DNA from 3 places in the Salimicrobium jeotgali genome. Region 3 is predicted to be linked to each of the others. Evidence: predicted binding sites of a transcription regulator. Region 3 holds the regulator's gene; each other region holds the start of a gene.

Region 1 (5,143 bases), 660 kb from region 3:
ATATTCCCCCATCTTCAGTTCCAGGGACAGAGCCCGGCTGGAAACGTGGAGATAGTAGTGGAACATGAGCGTCGTCTTTTCTTCCGGAAGAACGGTCTCCCGGCGGAAAACTTCGGTCAGCGGTCCCGAATAGGAAACGGGTTTCGGGGACGAGGTATCCCGGGCGAGCGCAGGTGAGAGCTTCTGCATCATCTCTTCCCGAATAGCCAGAAGTACGGCCGCTATATGCTTACACGTAAAGTACGTTTCGTAAGCTTTGCATTCACAGGTGCTGTCGAAATCGTCCTCATCATAAAAGAAGACCCGCACCTCGTAATCGTCCGTGCCCGTTACTACCGCCCGCCACGACTGGATAGCTTCATTGTAGGAAAGTCCATATACTTTTCCACGTTCGAAGTACGTTTTCCCGCGTTCAAAAAACGCTTCTCCGGTGAGCTGTTTAATTTTGTTCGGTTGTAGTAAAGTAGCTTGCATTGCCGGCATCCTAACTGTTTCAATATTTTCATTCATGTATCGCGTGTATTTAAGCATGGTCCTGATGATCTCCGCCTCCGAAAAACCCGGGGCGGTTTTATCCACTTTTCCTATTATAACAATTATTTTCGTTTTTTGTTGTGCTATACTTTAAAGAAATGAACGATGGAGAATGAGGCAGGAAGCGCCTGAGCCGGCTGCACGGATTGATTTTGAAGCGGTTGTGTGCTACTTTTTGTTGAGGGAATGATCAGAGTGGAGGAATTAGAAATGTCAATACAGGAAGAGGTCGGAAAGCGGCGGACGTTTGCGATAATATCGCACCCGGACGCCGGAAAGACGACGATGACCGAGAAAATGCTGCTGTTCGGAAACATGATCCGTTCCGCAGGTACTGTAAAAGGGAAGAAATCAGGAAAATTTGCGACATCCGACTGGATGGAAATAGAGAAACAGCGTGGAATCTCCGTGACTTCGAGTGTCATGAATTTTCCGTACCGGGGTTACCAGGTGAATATTCTCGACACTCCCGGCCACGAAGATTTCAGTGAGGACACTTATCGGACGCTGACGGCGGTGGATGCCGTCGTTATGATTATCGATGCGACGAAGGGAATTGAAGCTCAGACGCTGAAGCTGTTCAAAGTATGCCGAATGAGAGGTATTCCGATTTTTACATTCATGAACAAACTGGACCGCGAAGGACGGGAGCCGTTTGACCTTCTGGAGGAAATCGAAACGGAACTGGAGATCGAAACCTACCCGATGACGTGGCCCGTAGGGATGGGTAAAAGATTCGAAGGGGTATTTGACCGTCACAATGAACAGTTCGTCCGCTTTTCGGGAGACGAGCGGGAAGAGTACATCCCGTACAGCGAACTTGATCAGCACCCGGAGCTCACGGAAAGTCCGACGTATAAGGAAGCGGAAGATGAGCTTTCTCTCGTCGATGAAGCAGGGGATACATTTGAAATCGAAAAAGTGCTGAGAGGAGAACAGACTCCTGTATTTTTCGGAAGTGCTCTTGCACCGTTCGGCGTGGAAACCTTTTTTGACACGTTCATCGATATGGCACCGGCTCCGACGCCGCGGAAGTCGACGAAAGGGCTGGTTTCTCCTGAGAACGAAGAATTCTCCGGATTCATTTTCAAAATCCAGGCTAATATGAACCCGAAACACCGCGACCGCGTCGCTTTCGTCCGGGTCTGCTCCGGCAAGTTCGAGCGGGGCATGAGCGTCACGCTCGGGCGGACCGGTAAGGCATTTAAACTGGCCCAGTCCCAGCAGTTCGTCGCCTCCTCCAGTAATACGGTGGAAGAAGGATATGCCGGAGACATCATCGGTATCTACGACCCGAACGTATATCGGATCGGGGATACACTGCTTACCGGGAAAGAGACGTTCGAATATGACGAACTTCCTCAGTTCCCGCCGGAGCAGTTCAAAAAAGTGACGGCTAAAAACGTCATGAAATCGAAACAGTTCTACAAAGGAATCGAACAGCTCGTACAGGAAGGCGCTATCCAGCTATTCAAACGTCCGTACTTCGAAGACTATATCATCGGAGCGGTCGGAGAACTTCAGTTTGAAGTTTTCGAATACCGGATGAAGCATGAGTATAACGTCGATATCGAACTCACTCCGTACGGGGAACGGATACCGCGCTGGCTGAAAGAAGATCAGGTGGACACCTCCCTCTTCGACGACAGGAATATGCTCGTGGAGGACCGGGAAGGCAACAAAGTCGCCCTGTTCAAAAACGACTTCTCGCTGCGCTGGTTCATCGATAAACATCCGGATATGGATCTTATCGACCTGTTTGAAGTCAATCAGTATACGCAGACGAACGAATAGACGGCCCCTGGGGGGTCGTCTGTTTTTTTGTGCCGGGATTCCGTGAGGGTTTTCGTTACGATGGGAGGGGATTTCCGCTTCCGAAGGTAACGATTAGCCCGGAATCGTGACGTTCGCGGGCAAAAGTTCAGGATGAAGGGAAGGATTCTCGTCTTTTCGTTACCTTCACCCGGCGATTCCTCCTCCGAAGGTAACGATTCGGCGTAAATCCCTTCATAAACAGGGCGCATCTTCTTCTTCCCGTCCTCCGGTAACGAATGTTTGTTCGCAGGAGGTTAGAATGATAAACTATTGTGGTAAACTATAGAGGAAAAGATAAGAACGGAGGTTTTTCTTCGTGGAACATACATTTGAACTGAAATCGGATTTTTCCCCGGAAGGTGATCAGCCAAAGGCGATCCAGGAACTGGTGGAAAGAATCAACGGCAAGAAGAAACATCATACTCTCCTCGGTGCCACAGGGACCGGGAAGACGTTCACTATGTCAAACGTCATTCAGGAAGTGAAGAAACCGACTCTCATCATCGCCCACAACAAGACACTGGCGGGGCAGCTTTACAGCGAGTTCAAGGAATTTTTTCCGAACAATGCTGTCGAGTACTTCGTCAGTTACTACGACTATTACCAGCCGGAAGCCTATGTCCCCCAGACCGACACCTTCATCGAAAAAGACGCGAATATCAATGATGAAATAGATAAACTCAGACACTCGGCGACATCTGCCCTGTTCGAACGGGACGATGTCATCATCGTATCCAGTGTCTCCTGTATCTATGGTCTCGGTTCCCCGGAAGAGTACAAAAGTATGGTCCTCTCCCTCCGTATGGGAATGGAGAAAGACCGGGACGAACTGCTGCGGAATCTCGTCGACATCCAGTATGCGCGCAATGATATAGATTTTCAGCGCGGTACTTTTCGTGTGCGCGGAGATTCCGTTGAGATCATTCCGGCCTCTAGAGAGGAGCACGCGATCCGGGTCGAGTTTTTCGGAGACGAGATCGACCGGATCCGGGAAGTCGACGTACTCACCGGTGACGTAATCGGTGACCGGGAACACGTCGCTATTTTCCCGGCATCGCACTTCGTAACGAGAGAAGAGAAGATGAAAAAGGCTATTGAAAATATAGAAAAAGAGCTGGAAGAACAGCTGAAGATTTTCCGCGAAGAAGATAAGCTTCTTGAAGCGCAGCGTCTGGAACAGCGGACGAATTATGACCTGGAGATGATGCGGGAGATGGGTTTCTGTTCGGGTATCGAGAACTACTCGCGACACCTGACATTCCGGGAAAAAGGAGCTACTCCTTATACACTGCTCGACTATTTTCCGGAGGATTCCCTCATTATGGTGGATGAGTCCCACGTGACTATCCCGCAGATCCGCGGAATGTTCAATGGGGATAAAGCGAGAAAGCAGGTGCTCGTCGATCACGGGTTCCGTCTGCCTTCCGCGCTTGATAACCGTCCGCTCATGTTCGAGGAGTTCGAAAAACACGTGAACGAAATCACTTATCTTTCGGCTACGCCGGGACCTTATGAACTGGAACATACGGATAAAGTAACTGAACAGATCATCCGTCCTACCGGTCTGCTCGATCCGAAAATCGAAGTGCGGCCGATTCATGGACAAATTGACGACCTGATCGGTGAAGTATACAAGCGGCAGGATAAAAACGAGCGGGTGCTCGTCACGACGCTTACGAAGAAAATGTCAGAGGATCTGACCGCCTATCTTAAAGAACTCGGCATTAAAGTGGCTTATCTGCACTCGGAGATCAAGACGCTTGAGCGTATCGAAATCATCCGCGATCTGCGGCTCGGGAAATACGACGTTCTCGTAGGAATCAACCTGCTGCGGGAAGGGATCGATATACCTGAAGTTTCACTTGTAACTATCCTTGATGCCGATAAAGAAGGCTTCCTCCGTTCCCAGCGCTCGCTCATCCAGACGATAGGACGGGCTGCGAGGAACGACGATGGTACCGTTATTATGTATGCGGACAAAATCACCGATTCCATGCGGATTGCCATGGACGAAACGGAGCGCCGACGTGAAAGACAGATCGCTTACAACGAAGAACACGGCATCACGCCGACGACTATCAACAAAGCGATCCGTGATGTCATTCAGGCTACAAGTGAAGCGGAGGAAGAAGAAAGTCCTCTGTTCGATAAGAAACCGTCCGAAATGACGAAGCAGGAACGCCAGGAATTCATAGACAACATGGAAACAGAAATGAAGCAGGCAGCAAGGGACCTCGATTTCGAACGGGCCGCCGAGCTGCGGGATATACTGCTTGAACTAAAAGCGGGAGGATGACTTGTACATGCCAAGCAAATATATAAGCATCAAAGGAGCAAGAGCCCACAACTTAAAAGGCGTGGATATCGACATTCCGAAGAACAAAATGGTAGTGATGACGGGACTGTCCGGCTCCGGTAAATCGTCTCTCGCGTTCGAAACGATCTATGCGGAAGGGCAGCGGCGCTATGTGGAATCATTGAGCGCTTATGCGAGACAGTTTCTCGGTCAGATGGACAAGCCGGATGTGGACTCGATTGAAGGACTGTCCCCGGCGATTTCCATCGACCAGAAAACGACGAGTAAAAACCCGCGGTCCACGGTCGGAACAGTGACGGAGATTTATGACTATCTCCGCCTGCTTTACGCCCGTATCGGCCGACCGGTGTGTCCGAACCACGGCATAGAGATCGATTCCCAGACGATCCAGCAGATGGTCGATCAGCTCACTTCCTACGAGGAGCGGACGAAGATGCAGCTGCTCGCGCCGATTGTATCCGGTCGTAAGGGAGAACA
Region 2 (5,143 bases), 310 kb from region 3:
CGATATCCGCTCCCGGACGCAACCAGAGATGATAAGTGTTCGAAAGAATCATACCGGCCCCCATGGACTCAAGCTCTTCCGGACTCATCGTCTTAACGGTCGCTAACGTACCTACAGGCATGAACGCAGGGGTTTCGAACGTTCCGTGAGGAGTATGGACCTTCCCTAACCTTGCACCTGTCTGCTTACATGTTTTTATATGTTCATATGTTACTGCCATCTGTATCTTCCACTCCTACTTTAAAATTAGCATTGCATCTCCGAAACTGAAGAAACGGTATCTCTTTGTCACCGCCCTGCGATAGGCTTCCAGTATGAATTCTCTGCCGGCAATCGCACTCACAAGCATAATCAGCGTGGACTTCGGAAGATGGAAATTCGTCACGAGTCCATCGATTGATTCCACCTGGTGCGGAGGATAGATGAAAATGTCCGTCCACCCGCTCTGCGCCACGAAACGCTGATGTTCCCGGTAGATCGTCTCAAGCGTCCGGGTAGACGTCGTACCTACCGAAATGATGCGCCCACCGTTTTCCCTTATACGATTAAGCGTCCCGGCTGAGTCTTCCCCCAGAGTATAGAACTCTGCATGCATGTCGTGTTCTTCTACGTTCTCCACACTCACCGGTCTGAACGTTCCGAGGCCTACGTGCAAAGTGAGATATACTAGTTCAACCCCCGACTCCTCCAATTCCCGGAACAGCCTTTCCGTAAAATGAAGACCGGCCGTGGGCGCAGCAGCCGATCCCTCTTCTTTTGCATAAACCGTCTGGTAACGGTCACGGTCTTCCAGTTGCTCGGTAATGTACGGAGGGAGTGGCATTTCTCCGAGAGAATCCAGCACTTCAAGGAAGATGCCCTCGTAAGAAAACTCGACGATTCTCCCGCCATGCTCCAGCTCTTTTGTACAAACGGCTTTCAGTCGTCCGTCACCAAAGGTGAGTTCCGTACCTTCCTTCACTTTTTTGGCAGGCTTCATCAGTACTTCCCATTCGTCGCCTTCGCGCTGATGAAGAAGAAGCACTTCCACTTTTCCTCCCGTATCTTCTTTCACGCCATACAGCCGCGCAGGAAGTACTTTTGTATCGTTCAAAACGAGACAGTCTCCGGGGTGGAGATAATCTTTCACATCCGAGAATACCCGGTGTTCTATCTTTTCTGCTTCCGTGTTAAGAACCATAAGACGGGAAGAATCCCGATCCTTAAGCGGCGTCTGGGCGATGAGTTCTTCCGGCAGTTCAAAATCGTATTCATTGATATCTGTTGTCATTATCCTTCAACCTCACTTCAATCTGCTGACTATATAAAATATTAAAGACAAAATAATGCTCACGACGATCGACGTCATTACCGGAAAATAAAAAGTCGTATTTCCCTTCTTAAAAATCAGATCTCCCGGAAGTTTACCGATAAAGGCTCCAATGATTCCAAACAAAAGAAAAACGATGCCGATAATGATAAAGATTTTACTGAACTCGTTCATGACCCTCCGGGCGTCTCCCGGTCAAAGTGCATGTAAGTTTTAGGAGTAGCCGTCCGGCCCCTCGGTGTTCTCTGTATGTACCCTTTCTGTAACAGGAAAGGTTCATACACATCTTCGATAGTCTGGGATTCTTCTCCGATGGTGGCCGCCATCGTATCAACACCGACAGGTCCCCCGCGGAAAGAGTCCATCAGCGCAAGAAGGAGTTTGTGATCGATGTGATCCAGCCCGTCTTCATCCACCTGCAGCATACCGAGCGCTTCACGGGCAGTAGCAAGAGAAATTTCACTTTCCCCTTTCACCTGGGCTATATCCCGTACGCGTTTCAGCAGACGGTTGGCAATCCTCGGAGTGCCCCGGGAGCGGCTGGCAATTTCGTCCGAGGCTTCCTCATCTATCGATACATTGAATATTTCCGCCGTTCTTCTGATGATGTCGGAAAGAGCTTCGTTCGAATAGAATTCAAGCCGGCCATGCACCCCGAACCGGTCACGGAGCGGAGCCGACAGCAGTCCTGCCCTGGTGGTGGCTCCCACGAGAGTGAACGGCGGCAGGTCGAGACGGACGGATCTCGCGCTCGGACCGGTGCCGACCACAATATCAAGACAGAAGTCTTCCATTGCCGGATACAGCACCTCCTCCACGGAACGCGGAAGGCGATGAATTTCGTCGATAAACAGAACATCCCCCGCCTCGAGCGAAGAAAGGATGGCCGCAAGATCTCCGGCTCTTTCTACGGCCGGACCGGAAGTCGTCCGAAACTGCACTTCCATTTCGTTGGCGATTATGGAGGCAAGCGTTGTTTTACCAAGGCCCGGCGGTCCATAAAGCAACGTATGATCCAGAGGTTCTTCCCGCATTTTCGCAGCCTCTATAAATATACTGAGATTGTGTTTCGTTTTTTCCTGACCGATATACTGGGAGAGAAGTTCAGGTCTTAAACTTTGTTCGATTTCATCTTCTCTTCCCTGCTGTTCCCCGGAAATGATGCGATCTTCCATAGGATGTTGCTCCTTTCTATGTCTTCAGTAGTAACTGCAGTCCCTGTCTTACGTAATCATCCACCCGGTCCGCTTCCATCGTCTGAAGTTCGGGCTTTATCGACTTTAGTTCCTTATCCGAATAACCCAGAGCTTCCAGTGCCTCCAGTGCTTCCGCAATAAGCGACTGATCGGCTCTTGCTTTGGTATAGAAGATGGTCGCTTCATTCTCTTCCTCGGGCAGCCAGTCGACCAGTTTCCCTTTCAGATCCAGAATCATCTGTCTGGCGGTTTTCTTTCCGACCCCGGGAAATTTGGTCAGATATTTATCATCTTCCCGTTCAATGGCACTGATGAAATCCGATACGCTCACTCCGCCAAGAATGGCCAGCGCCCCTTTTGGTCCGATTCCCGAAACGCTGAGCAGCCTGGCAAACAGTCGTTTATCTTCTTTTTTCGGGAAACCGAAAAGAATTTGAGCGTCTTCCCGCACGTGATGGTATGTATATATTTTCACTTCTTCCCCGAGTTTCGTTTCAAAATAAAAAGGGTTGGCACAATAAACTTCATAGCCAAGACCTTGAACTTCCACATTAATGGTTTCTTCTTCTACCGCTGTCAATGTACCCTTAACGTATGCAATCATTCATTTCGCTCCATTCCTGCGTTGTCCCTGATATTATAACATACATACACACGTTCGTATGAGAAAAAGTGATGACGTTGCGTCTGTAGATATTTCTATACAAAAAGAGTGATTTCCTTTAAATGTAAAGAAAACCACTCTTTCCAACGACGAATTCAGGTCAGCTTCTCCAGTACTTCCTGATCGGCATCAAGGTTATGCCAGATATCCTGAACGTCGTCATTATCTTCGAGCATATCAATGAGCTTCAGCATTTGCTCCACAGTCTCTTCCTCCTCCAGGGGAGTGTAAGTCTGAGGAATCATAGTCACTTCAGCTGTCTGCACAGGATAAGCTTCCAGCGCGTGTTTTACATTTTGAAAATTTTCGGGTTCCGTATATATTTCAAAAAAGTCATCCGTAGTCTCAAGCTCATCTGCACCCGCTTCGATCGCTTCAAGCATAATATCATCCTCTTCCACTTCCGTGGCGGAGCGGTCGATGGTGATGAATCCTTTTCTGTCGAACATAAAGGAAACGCACCCGTTTTCCCCCAAATTTCCTCCATGTTTACTGAAGGCGTGACGGACTTCGGGAGCCGTTCTGTTTTTATTGTCTGTCAGCACGTTGACCATGACGGCGACTCCTCCGGGACCATATCCTTCATACACGACGTCTTCGTATTCATTTCCTCCGACATCGCCCTTAGCTTTTTTTACGGCTCTGTCGATATTATCTTTCGGCATATTATTCGATCTGGCTTTTTCTATAGCTAACCGCAAATCCGGGTTCATCTCCGGATCCGGATCTCCCTGTTTTGCAGCAACGAAGATTTGGCGAGCCAGCTTCTGGAAAAGTTTTCCCCGTTTCGCATCCTGAGCACCTTTACGATGTTTAATGTTACTCCATTTTGAATGACCGGCCATGGTGCATTCTCCTCTCCAAATCAAGTTTTTTCCTTTAATAACTATATCAAAATTCATTCCTCTGTCAAAACTGTACACTTTTTCATTAAAAAACGTGCCTCGGAAGGCACGTTTTACTTCATTACGGGAGAAGAAGTTTCAATTTCATAACTTGGATACGTGCCGAGGACTTTAAGTCTGCAGCCAAGTGCTTCCAACTCCTGCTGTACTCCTGGGAAGAGTACCTGATCATACGGCTGGTCCACGTCCACAAGGAAGAAATAATTGCCGAGACCCGTCTTCATAGGGCGTGACTCGATCTTCGACAAGTTCATTTTTCTCCAGGCAAAAGCAGCGAGAACCTGATGAAGCGCTCCAACGTAGTCCTGAGGGAGAGTGACCATTACGGTAGTTTTGTGTTTTTTCACAGGCTGATCTTTCACTTTCAACGTTTTCGGCTCTTTTTGCACTACAGCGAACCTCGTGTGATTGTTGTCATAATCATGAATGTTACCTTCCAGAATATTCAGCCCGTTCATTTCGGCAGCCAGATGATTACCGATAGCCGCTGCGTGCACACCTTTTTCCCTGACGATTTCGGCTGCCCGCCCCGTAGAAGCAGTATAATGGATTGCCGCTTCCGGATAATGCTTGTGCAAATACTGATGGCACTGGGCAATCGCATGACTGTGAGAATGAATTTCGGTTATGTCGTGTTCGTCATACTCCGGATGCGTCAGCAGGTGCTGACGTATGGGAACAGTAAGCTCTGCTATAATCGCCTGGTTCACCTGATGGATCAAATAATCGATGGTAAGATGAACGGATCCTTCGATCGCATTTTCAAGCGGGACGACCCCCGTATCGATTTCTCCCGCTTCTACTGCATCGAGACAGGCAGGGATGGTATCAAAGCTTACAAACTCCCCGCCGTCGAACAAAGAATCCACCGCCATTTTCGTAAAAGTACCCTTTGGTCCCAGATACCCTATCTTTTGCGTCTCCATTCTATCACCCCTCCATTGTTAAGCACCGGAACTTAAAACTTCCACATTATCGACGAAGGAAAGTCCCTGCATATCCTGCATCAGACTGTTCATCTCCTCCGTCATTCCTGCCGTATTAAGCGACAGGGTAACATTCGCTTTTC
Region 3 (5,143 bases):
TCCAGGCGCCGAAGCTCCGAAGCGGTCAATACCCACTACTTTACCGTCGAGACCGACGAAACGCTCCCAGCCGAAGGAAGAAGCCATTTCAATAGCTACGCGATTTCGTACGCTGTTCGGCAATACTTCTTCTTTATAGGCATCATTCTGAGCTTCGAAACGATCGAAGGAAGCCATGCTGACAACGCGGGCATCCACGCCTTTGCTCTTAAGCTCTTCTTTGGCTGCCATAGCCAGCTGTACTTCCGATCCGGAAGCCAGAAGAATGGTATCCGGCGTGTCCTTGTCGGAGTCACTGAGCACGTAAGCTCCTTTTTTCACACCTTCATAGGCTTTCTCTTTCGTCCCTTCCAATGTCGGCAGTCCCTGTCTGGTCAATACGAGAGCTGTCGGGTTGGACGTGGATTCCAGTGCCAGTCTCCACGCCGCGCTGGATTCGTTCCCGTCTGCCGGGCGAATGACCGAGAGGTTCGGAATGGCCCGAAGTGCTGCCAGATGTTCTACAGGTTCGTGAGTCGGACCGTCTTCCCCTACAGCAATAGAGTCATGCGTAAACACATAGTTCACTGGAAGATTCTGAATAGCCGACAAACGGAGAGACGGGCGCAGATAGTCACTGAAGACGAAGAATGTGCCTCCGTATACTTTAAGGCCACCGTGTAAAGCCATTCCGTTCAGAGCCGCTGCCATAGCGTGTTCGCGGACACCGAACCAGATGTTTCTTCCTGCATAATTATTTCTAGAAAAGTCTTCCTGTGCCTTGACCGTCGTCTTATTGGAGCCTGCAAGGTCGGCACTTCCGCCGAAGAAATAAGGGATTTTATCGGAAAGAGCGTTGATCGCTTCCCCGGACGTTGCACGGGTGGCTGCTTTGTCACTGGACGTGTCGTAAGCAGGGAGGACCTGTTCCCAATCTTCCGGAAGTTCCCCTCTGATGGCTTTCTCAAGCTCTTCGGCCAGCTCAGGATTAGCTTTCCTGTATTCTTCGAACTGCTTATTCCACTCTTCTTCTTTCTTTTCCCCGCGCTTTTGGATCTTTTCCCGGAAGTCTTCATAAACTTCATCAGGCACATAGAACGGTTCTTCATATTCCCAGCCATAGTAGTCTTTCGTCTGCTGCACTTCCTCTTCTCCAAGAGGTGCTCCGTGCGCATCCGCTTTACCCGATTTATTCGGTGCACCGTAGCCGATGACGGTTTTCACTTCGATCATCGTCGGCTGTTCAGTGTTTTTCTTCGCTTTATCGAGTGCGTCGGTGATAGCTTTCGTATCATTTCCGTCTTCTACACGCAGCACCTGCCAGCCGTAGGCTTCGTATCTCTTCTCTACGCTTTCACTGAACGCACGGTTCAACTCCCCGTCAAGAGAGATGTCATTGGAATCATATAGTACTATGAGTTTTCCGAGACCGAGGTGACCCGCAAGAGACGCGGATTCCTGAGATACACCTTCCATAAGGTCTCCATCACTGCAGATGACATACGTATTATGATCGATGATCGAATGTTTATCTGTATTGTAGTTGGCCGAAAGATGGGCTTCCGCCATCGCCATTCCGGTAGCCATGGCAATACCCTGCCCGAGCGGTCCGGTCGTAGCTTCCACGCCATGTGTATGCCCCACTTCCGGATGTCCGGGCGTTTTGGAGTCCCACTGGCGGAAATTTTTGATATCATCCATCGTTACGTTATATCCGGAAAGATGAAGCAGACTGTACTGCAACATGGATCCGTGGCCTGCCGAAAGTACAAACCGATCACGGTTGAACCAGTCGGAGTTCTTCGGGTTGTGATCCATATACTCCGTCCAGAGTTTGTAAGCCATAGGCGCCGTGCCCATCGGCATACCAGGATGTCCCGAGCTCGCTTTTTCCACTGCATCGATCGTCAGTGTACGAATAGTATTAATAGACTTCTGTTCAATATCTTTAGTCAATGCCATTCCCCTTTCTGATGCGGAATATGTAACAAGTATAATCCTATAATGAAATAGGGTTCGTAGCAAGTCAGTAAACCGCTTTCACACAAAAAACCTGCGATTCCCGCAGGTTTTTAATGTTTTTTCTCATTCTGCTGCATGCGTTTCACTTTCTCCGGAGTAACGTCCTGTCCTTCCGGATCGATGACTGTCATTCCTTTCAAATGGTTCTTGAAAGATTTTCTCACGTTCTGTAAATATTCCTGACGTAATTCATGCTGTTCGTTCTGCTCTTCAGAAGAAAGTCCCTGCTCTTTTTTCTTATTAGCTAAAGCGTTTATACGATCAAGCTTGTGTTGTGCCAACATGTTTTGTCACCTCTTTACTTACCCTGTATATACTGAAGGGTATTATCTTTAATTATGATAACGCGACGTATTTTCATTTTCAAATGTTTGGCTTTCTTTATATCTGCGATGCACTGTCGCCTTGGAGACATCATACCCCATACCGCGGAGAGTAGCCGCAATTTCCTGAAACGTGAGCTTCTTTTCCCGGAGACGTGCCACTTCCTCTACAGGAAAATCAATACGTTCCCGCCCCCTGGCCTGGTCGATGTTCTTTAAATTTTTGGAAGGGTCATAGCCATCTTCCACCGCTTTTTTCATCCCACGTCGGATTTTCATGTTATGAAGATAGCGCTGATACTCTTCCACCACTCCGACGATCTGCAGAACCATGGAATCAGACTCGGAAATCTCCATCTCTCCGCTTCCCGTCACCGTATAGATCGTTACATCAAGCTTTTCGAGCTGGTGTAAAAGGGCGATTTTCGTGTTTCCCCTGCCGAGTCTCGTCTCATCCTGAATCAGGAGTGCTTCCGCTTTTTTCGAGGAGAAAATATCAAGGGCACGAAGTATACCTTCCCTTTCGATGGAGTATCCGCTGGCTTTTTCTTCGATAACTTCCACAATATCCATACTATGATTCTCCGCAAGTTCCTTAAGTTCTTCCTTCTGTCTCTGTATAGACGTAACCTGGGTCTCTTTTTCCGTACTTACTCTGCAATACAAGACCGCTTTCATCCTTACCACCTCTCCCACAGAAAAATGATACAGGATTTAAACACTGGAAACCATTGAGATGTATAGGAAAACCAGACTCAGAATGAACAGAATGATATGAGTAAGATCCTGCTTGGATAATTTATGAAACATGGAATACCTCCCGATAGAACTATTGTTCCTTAGAACTTATGTTCGTGTAGTTATCATTATATACGAACTATTGTTCCTGTCAACACAAAAGTTCGAACGCGTGTTTGTATTCCGGCACCCTACGTGCTACAATATATGTAATAAATTTTCTATACAGGATGTGACATTATGACTAACCTATCCAAACGACAGCAGGAAATATTGAATTTCATAAAACAGGAAGTAATCGACAAAGGGTATCCCCCGTCCGTCAGGGAAATCGGGAAGTACGTAGGACTTGCTTCCAGTTCTACCGTACATGGACACCTCGCGAGACTGGAAAAGAAAGGTTTCATCCGGAGAGACCCGACGAAACCCCGGGCGATCGAAGTGATAGATCTGGAGGAAGGTACTAAAATCCCTAAAGGGGAAGCGACGTTCGCCCCCGTAATCGGTAAAGTAACCGCCGGTGTTCCTATAACTGCAGTAGAGAATATCGAAGAATACCTTCCGGTGCCGGATACGATAAGCAGCACGGAAGAAGATACTTTCATACTCGTCATCCAGGGGGAGAGTATGATAGAAGCCGGCGTTCTGGACGGAGACAAAGTAATCGTCCGTAAGCAGAACACCGCGCAGAACGGAGATATCGTTGTCGGTATGACGGACGAGGGTGAAGCTACAGTGAAGCGATTCTTCAAAGAAGCGGATCACGTACGCCTTCAGCCGGAAAACTCCTCCATGGAGCCTATCCTTCTCGATGACGTCACCATCCTCGGAAAAGTGGTCGGCTTATTTAGGAACGTACACTGAACCGCTTCCCCTGTATACACTTAAAAATCCTCCATTACCGGCCGGTAATGGAGGATTTTTATTTTAGTTTTATGGTCATGTAAATCTAAACGTTCTCAACGGAAATTACCTTGAGAGGAGGTTCAGATTAATACGTCTGCAGATACTGTTCCCTCTCCCAAGGGTGTACCTGGGTACGGAACATGTTCCACTCGATTTCTTTCGCTTCGATAAAGTGCTCATACAGGTGTTCGCCCAACGCCTTCACCATCACGTCATTCTTCTTAAGTTCCTGAAGTGCATCATACAGTGTAGCCGGAAGATCGGTCACTCCCGCTTCTCTGCGCTCTTCCTCATCCATCACATAAATGTTGCGATCCACCGGTTCAGGTACTTCCAGTTTGTTCTCGATACCGTCGAGACCCGCAGCAAGCAGAGCGGCCATTCCCATATACGGGTTCGCGGCCGGATCGACACTCCGCACTTCGATACGGGTACTTACTCCGCGGGACGTCGGAACGCGGATGAGCGGACTTCTGTTCTGGGACGACCAGGCTACATATGAAGGAGCTTCATATCCCGGAACGAGACGCTTATAGGAATTCACTATAGGATTCGTTATTGCTGTGAAAGCCATCGCATGCTTCAGAATACCGGCAGTAAACTGATAAGCTACGTCCGAGAGCTGTTCTTTGCCGTTCTCATCGAAGAAAGCATTACCTTCTTCCGTGAACAGGGACATGTTTGCGTGCATACCGGAACCGTTCACTCCGAAGAGAGGTTTAGGCATAAACGTTGCATGCAGACCGTGTTTACGGGCAATGGTTTTTACAACGAGTTTAAACGTCTGGATATCGTCACAGTGCTTCACTGCTTCCGAATATTTGAAGTCGATTTCATGCTGCCCGGGAGCGACTTCGTGGTGGGAAGCCTCGATTTCGAAACCCATCTCCTCAAGCTCCAGTACGATATCCCGTCGACAGTTCTCCCCGAGGTCGGTCGGAGCAAGGTCGAAGTAACCGCCTTTGTCGTTCAGTTCAAGCGTAGGGTTCATGTTTTCATCCATCTTGAACAGGAAAAATTCCGGTTCGGTACCGAGATTGAAAGCGGAGAAACCGAGCTCTTCCATTCTTTTCAGGTTGCGCTTCAGGTTGTAGCGCGGGCATCCCTCGAATGGAGTACCGTCCGTGTTGTAAATGTCACAGATGAATCGTGCCACTTTCCCTTTCTCGGATGTC

What was found. The regulator LexA, encoded in region 3, represses DNA repair genes until DNA is damaged. The targets are predictions, from matches to a motif close to CGAACATATGTTCG.
Region 1: uvrB (excinuclease ABC subunit UvrB) is a predicted target of LexA. The motif match lies at 2,583-2,596, and genes of this name have one in related genera.
Region 2: ruvA (Holliday junction branch migration protein RuvA) is a predicted target of LexA. The motif match lies at 3,153-3,166, and genes of this name have one in related genera.

What each region holds. Positions count from the first base shown of each region.
Region 1 covers NZ_CP011361.2:683,717-688,859, forward strand. Annotated here, with positions in the region: gene AAV35_RS03365 (DEAD/DEAH box helicase) at 1-474, opposite strand, end outside; gene AAV35_RS03370 (peptide chain release factor 3) at 745-2,328, shown strand; gene uvrB (excinuclease ABC subunit UvrB) at 2,666-4,645, shown strand; gene uvrA (excinuclease ABC subunit UvrA) at 4,653-5,143, shown strand, end outside.
Region 2 covers NZ_CP011361.2:1,036,186-1,041,328, reverse strand. Annotated here, with positions in the region: gene tgt (tRNA guanosine(34) transglycosylase Tgt) at 1-220, opposite strand, end outside; gene queA (tRNA preQ1(34) S-adenosylmethionine ribosyltransferase-isomerase QueA) at 236-1,270, opposite strand; gene AAV35_RS05165 (DUF2905 domain-containing protein) at 1,283-1,483, opposite strand; gene ruvB (Holliday junction branch migration DNA helicase RuvB) at 1,480-2,484, opposite strand; gene ruvA (Holliday junction branch migration protein RuvA) at 2,501-3,109, opposite strand; gene AAV35_RS05150 (YebC/PmpR family DNA-binding transcriptional regulator) at 3,265-4,014, opposite strand; gene pheA (prephenate dehydratase) at 4,128-5,000, opposite strand; gene AAV35_RS05140 (ACT domain-containing protein) at 5,019-5,143, opposite strand, start outside.
Region 3 covers NZ_CP011361.2:1,342,271-1,347,413, forward strand. Annotated here, with positions in the region: gene tkt (transketolase) at 1-1,935, opposite strand, end outside; gene AAV35_RS06770 (DUF896 domain-containing protein) at 2,052-2,285, opposite strand; gene AAV35_RS06775 (YneB family resolvase-like protein) at 2,334-3,002, opposite strand; gene lexA (transcriptional repressor LexA) at 3,303-3,926, shown strand; gene glnA (type I glutamate--ammonia ligase) at 4,054-5,143, opposite strand, start outside.